2 regions of the Pontibacter saemangeumensis genome follow, and region 1 is predicted to be linked to the other one. Evidence: riboswitches for the same ligand, from Rfam matches in the RefSeq annotation. Region 1 holds a riboswitch; the other holds the start of a gene.
The links. A riboswitch is a leader RNA that binds a small molecule or an ion and turns the genes downstream of it on or off. The one in region 1 is predicted to bind S-adenosylmethionine.
Positions count from the first base shown of each region.

Region 2: linked by a shared signal. The riboswitch ahead of metH (methionine synthase) and the one ahead of ABD920_RS17170 (nitrite/sulfite reductase) in region 1 are both predicted to bind S-adenosylmethionine.

Region 1 covers NZ_BAABHC010000016.1:756,527-759,673, reverse strand. The annotation lists gene ABD920_RS17180 (TonB-dependent receptor) at 1-916, opposite strand, end outside; SAM riboswitch class I at 1,358-1,461, shown strand; gene ABD920_RS17175 (hypothetical protein) at 1,501-1,653, opposite strand; gene ABD920_RS17170 (nitrite/sulfite reductase) at 1,951-3,147, shown strand, end outside.
Region 2 covers NZ_BAABHC010000021.1:3,883-7,029, reverse strand. The annotation lists gene rplU (50S ribosomal protein L21) at 631-939, shown strand; gene rpmA (50S ribosomal protein L27) at 1,010-1,279, shown strand; SAM riboswitch class I at 1,559-1,665, shown strand; gene metH (methionine synthase) at 1,740-3,147, shown strand, end outside.

The DNA of each region.
Region 1 (3,147 bases):
TGCTCTCGTTGTCGTAGGAGGTGATGGCGTTGGTCAGGTTCCCGCGGTTGTAGAACATGTTTCCCCCGAAGGTGCCGTTCAGGCCAAACTTGCCCCGCCGCACGCTCAGGCTGGCGTTGCCGTTGCTGCCGCGCGTGCCGCCCGTCAATGCCACAGAGCCGGTGACGCCCTGCATCCCGTCTTTTTTGGTGATGATGTTGATGATGCCGGCCGTGCCCTCGGCATCGTATTTGGCGGAGGGACTGGTGATCACCTCCACCGACTTGATCTGGTCCGCGGGGATCTGCTTCAGGGCATCGGCCACGTTGCCCGCCATGATCGCGGACGGTTTGTTGTTGATGAGCACGCGCACGTTGCCGCTGCCGCGCAGCTGCACGTTCCCGTCGTTGTCCAGCGACAGCGACGGCACTTTCTGCAGCACATCGGTCGCCGTGCCCCCGGCGTTCGTGATGTCTTTTTCGGCGTTATAGACGGTGCGGTCGATTTTCTCTTCCACCAGCGGCTTCTCGCCCGTTACCACAACTTCGCTTAGCTTTTTGGCGTCGGAGGCAAGGCGGACGGTTCCAACATGCACTTCGGCGTTGTCTGAGGCAACGGTCACATTCTCCACGGTCTGCAGTTGGTAGCCAAGGAAGGAGACGTTCAGGTGGTACTGCCCGGCCGCCACTTTCTGTATTGTGAAACTGCCTTTATCATCCACCATGGTGCCGTCCACGGGTTTGCCCGTGCGCACGCTGATGAGGGCCACCGTGGCGAACTCGATGGGTTTTGCGGTTTCGGCATCCACCACCTGGCCGCTGATCCGGGCGTTACCTTTCGGAGAGGCCACTACAGTTTGCTGCTGTGGCTGCGGTGCCTGCGCGAATGCTGCCGTGGTGCTAAGGCCCAGTAATAGAATGAGTAGGTTCTTCTTCATAGTTTAAAGGAAGCTGCAAGTGTTTTCTGTACTTCAGACAGCAAAGTAAAACTGCTTTTTCGGGGTGCTAAAACATAATATACCAAGGCATCCCATTACTATATAGAAAGGCATATATAACCGACCAGCCGTTGGTCGTTGAAAACAGCCGCCTGGTCGGCGCCCGGCTGAATGCGCTGGCGGTATACAGGGTATATAGGCATATAGAATGTGCAGGAGCGGAGCCATGGAACAAAATCCCGCTCCTGTTGTTGATAGGCGTAGTATACTTGCCTTCATATGCCGGGACTGCCAAGGCAGACGACACGGATGTTTTAGGAGCGGGTCTGGAGATTACGCGAGACAGTCGGATAGAAAATAATCTCTGGTTTTTTGTGAATTTGATATACTTGTGAGATTTATTTTATACTTTTGCAAAGAATACTATTGCTGTCAGCAAGAAATTTATAGACGAAGAGGCGAGAGAACAGGCTCCCAGACCCTCTGGCAACCATCCGATAGTGGAAAGGTGCCAAGTCCTGCCCAACGAAGGGGAAATATAAATTAAAGAACCATGAACCAGACATCAGGCATCTCCCGCTCCATTACCTTCTTCCCTTATCATCACCGCGTTGCCGCATCCCTGCCTGCAATGTGCTGTTGTTGCTGTTGTCCCCGCTAAAGAAGGAGCTCGCCTCCCATCCCTTCAGCCAAACCTGCTTAAACTGCTTCCGGATGACAGGGAATTTATCACCCATTTATATATAACCAAGCACAGGCAGCGGCATTCTCTATGTACCGCTCGCCAATGGGCACAGCAACAAGATCATGGCTTTTACCAGCATCCCCCATATATATGACAAGGCGTTCAGGCACTCACCGGTTGCCATACAGGCCTGCCGGAGCCTTTGGCGCTGTTGTGGCGTGTGCGGCTGTTGTTGAGCCTTCATTCCCTATATGGCTTTCCGCCCGCGTGCGGGAAGCAGCTAACATCTACACCTTCAACCATTTGAGCAGAAGCCTTTACCGGCCCATCCATAAAAAAGACCATTTGTATGCAAACCTTTAGATCCGAATTAGAGAATCCGATAGTCGAGAAAGATATCATCGAGCTGGAGAAGAAAATCCGCCTGTACCGGGAGGGAAAACTGCAGGAAGATAAATTCAAGAGCCTGCGACTGGCCCGCGGCGTATATGGGCAGCGCCAGTTGGGTGTGCAGATGGTGCGCATCAAACTGCCTTTTGGCAGGGTATCAACCCAACAGCTGCTGCGCATTGCCGGCATTTCGGATGAGTACTCTACCGGTAACCTGCACCTGACCACGCGCCAGGATATCCAGATTCACTTTGTGAGCCTCGACAGGACCCCGGAACTGTGGGCCAAACTCGAGCAGGACGACATCACGCTGCGGGAGGCTTGCGGCAACACGGTACGTAACGTGACCGCCTCTCCTGAGGCTGGCGTGGATCCGCAGGAGCCGTTTGATGTGTCGCCCTATGCCGACGCCACGTTCCGGTATTTCCTGCGCAACCCGATCTGCCAGGACATGGGCCGCAAGTTCAAGATATCCTTCTCTTCCAGCGACTCCGACACCGCCATGTCCTATATGCACGACCTGGGCTTTATCCCGAAGGTGAAAGAGGAGAACGGAGAGACGGTACGCGGTTTTAAGGTGATGATCGGGGGAGGCTTGGGGGCCCAGCCGGCGCTCGCGCACACGGCGTACGAGTTTCTGCCCGAGGACAAAGTCATTCCGTTGATCGAAGGCGTGCTGCGTATTTTCGACCGCCACGGCGAGCGCAACAACCGCAACAAGGCTAGGTTCAAGTACCTGATCGCGAAGCTGGGGCTGGAGGAGGTGATGCGCCTGGTGAACGAGGAATACAAGGCGCTCAAATCACATGCCTTTGAGATTGACAGGAACGCAATCTTCACGCCCGCTGTACCGGAGGCGCGCGAGATTCCCGATTTTGTGATCGAGGACACAGAGAAGTACAACACCTGGCTGAAGACGAACGTGTTCCAGCAGAAGCAGCAGGGGTATTACGGGGTATATATAAAAGTGCAGATCGGCGACATCAGCAGCGACACAGCCCGGGAACTGGTGCCGCTGGTACGCGATTTCGCCGCCGATGATATTCGCGTGACACAGGGGCAGAACCTGCTGCTGAAGTACGTGCGTGAGGAGGCGCTGCCTTATTTCTTCGCGCGCCTGGATGAACTGGGGCTGGCAGAGCCGGGTTTCAACAGC
Region 2 (3,147 bases), on a different contig from region 1:
GTAAAAGGTTTGGTAAGAACGTTTGTTCTCAAAACTCCCGGCAGCCGAATATGTTTAGCCGTCGCTTTGCAGGAATGGCTGCTATATCAGGAGTTCAAATATATAGAATTGAACTTGAAAATCGGGGCGAAAGTTGTTCAATTTATGCACACCCTCTCAGAGGGTGGAAAAGGCTATTTTCGGGGGTAATGCACATAGTTATCCACAGCGTGGATAACATATATAAATCATATATAATTGATGTAAAATATTGAAATGTATGCATATAGCGCATGTTCAGGGGGAGATTAGCCCGCTGGGGGCGGGTTTGGGCGGTGGTGGTGTGGGCCAGCTGGGAGCAACAAGGCCATGGAGCAGAAGTGTGTAACGCCGCAGGCGGATTACGCAGACTGTAGTGCAATTTGTGGAAAACCTTCACTTTAACGTTTGGATATAACTTGCTATTTTTTAACGGCATAAAGCGGTTTTTAACAGCTTGTCCAAATGGTGGCGCAGATGTTAACACGGTTATCCACAAAAACGTACACAGCGGGTGTGCAAGGCAGGAACAATTTGTAGCACAAGCCATTGCATATATAAAATAAGCGCCGTACCTTTGCGCACTAATCTTTTAAATATACATTGAAGCTGATGTACGCAATTGTAGAAATCGCAGGTCAACAGACCAAAGTAGAGAACGGCAAGTTCATCTACGCTAACAAGCTTTCCGGCAATGATGGTGACGCCGTTGAGTTCGCCAATGTTCTTCTTACTGATGATAACGGAACCGTTACGTTAGGTGCTCCTTTCGTGAGCGGTGTTAAAGTGGTTGGTAAAATCCTTGGCAACGTGAAAGGCGACAAAGTGATCGTTTTCAAAAAGAAGAGAAGAAAAGGCTATAGAAAGAAGAATGGCCACCGCCAGCACTTCACGAAAGTCCTGATCGAGAGCATTGGATAAGCAGTAAGAAGAAATTAATCGTGAAATCTTTCCGGGCCCGGTTCGCTGACCCGGATTAAAGTTAAAAAACATGGCACACAAAAAAGGAGCAGGTAGTTCTAATAACGGCCGCGAGTCGCATTCCAAAAGACTCGGTGTTAAAATTTACGGTGGCCAGGATATCATCGCTGGTAACATCATAGTAAGACAGAGAGGCACTGCCCATCACCCAAGCGTGAACGTGGGCATCGGCAAAGACCACACCCTGTTCGCGCTGACGGACGGCGTGGTGCAGTTCAAAAAAGGTAAGAAAAACCGTTCTTACGTTTCTGTAGTTCCTAAAGTAGAGGCGGAAGCGTAGGTATAACAGCCAACTGCCCCGGCAGTAGCGTTACTGAGAAAGGGTTGCCAGCTGGCAACCCTTTCTTTTTTGCCATTAACCGACCGCCGTTTCCGGCGGCTTGCCTGTGTGGCGCTTCGTCGCGCATTTCCCGGCCCTCCCTCCCCTGAAATAGGAGCAAGCGGCCTAAAGCACCATTAGTACCCGGAATCCGCAAGCCGTGGAACAGGTGAAAGGAAGCATATCATAATTTAATGCAATAAAATTTCATATACTGCCCACATATCCCTAACTTGCAGCTTCTTATCAAGAAAGACCGAGGGACAGGGCCCTACGACGTCTTAGCAACCATGTAAACGCTTGGTGCTAATTCCCTTCCGGACACAATGCCCCGGAAAAGATAAGAATGTACTCCTCCCCAGGTGTCCTTCTTGATAAGCCGAACGCAGCAGACTTAAGAGAAGAAAAGGAGACACCGACCATGACAAAACATCCCATTCATAAATTGCTGAAGGAGCGTGTGCTCGTGCTGGACGGCGCGATGGGCACCATGATTCAGCGTTACCAGCTTTCAGAAGCCGATTTCCGCGGCGAGCGCTTTGCCAGCCACCCCAGCGACCTGAAAGGCAACAACGACCTGCTCTCCCTTACCCGCCCCGATATTATCAAGGCCATTCACAAAGAGTACCTGGAGGCCGGGGCCGACATCGTGGAGACGAACACCTTCAGCGGTACCCGTATCGCCATGGCCGATTACCACATGGAGGACCTGGTGTATGAGCTGAACTACGAATCATCCAGGCTGGCGCGCGAGGCGGCAGACGAAGTAACAGCCCAAAACCTGGGTAAGCCGCGCTTTGTGGCCGGCGCCATTGGCCCGACCAACCGCACCGCTTCGCTTTCCCCGGATGTGAACAACCCCGGCTACCGCGCCATCTCCTTCGACCAGTTGGTGGAAGCCTACTATGAGCAGGTGCGAGGCCTCGTGGACGGCGGCTGCGATGTGCTGCTGATAGAAACCGTATTCGACACGCTGAATTGCAAAGCGGCCCTTTATGCTGCCCAGCAATTTGTGCAGGACGGCGGCAAAGAACTGCCCATCATGGTGTCGGGCACGATTACCGATGCCAGCGGGCGGACACTTTCTGGCCAGACAGTAGAAGCGTTCTGGAATTCCATCTCCCACGCCCCGATCATCAGCATCGGGTTTAACTGTGCCCTGGGCGCGCGCCAACTGAAAACCCATATCCAGGAGCTGTCCCGCATCGCGGACGTGCATATCAGTGCTTACCCGAATGCCGGTTTGCCGAACGCCTTTGGCGGCTATGATGAGTCGGCGGATGAGATGGGCGCTATTGTGGAGGAGTACCTGCAGGAGGGCCTTGTTAATATTCTGGGTGGCTGTTGCGGCACCACCCCCGACCACATTCGCCGCATTGCGGAGCTTTCTGCCAGACATAAACCGCGCGTTGTTCCGGAACTGCCCGCCTATTCGCGCTTCAGCGGCCTGGAGCCCCTCACCATCACCCCGGAGACTTTGTTCGTGAATGTGGGGGAGCGCACCAATGTGACCGGATCGAAGAAATTTGCCCGCCTGATTGTGGAAGGCAAGTTTGAAGACGCCCTGTCGGTGGCGCAGCAGCAGGTAGAGGGCGGCGCCCAGATCATTGACGTGAACATGGACGAAGGGATGCTGGACTCCGAGGAGGCGATGACTAATTTCCTGCACCTGATTGCCTCTGAACCGGATATTTCCAAGCTGCCGATCATGATCGACTCCTCGAAATGGACGGTGCTGGAAGCGGGCCTTAAATGCGTGCAGGGCAAGTCTATCGTCAACTCCATCAGCCTGAAAGAAGGGGAGGAGAACTTTAAGGCGCAGGCCCGGA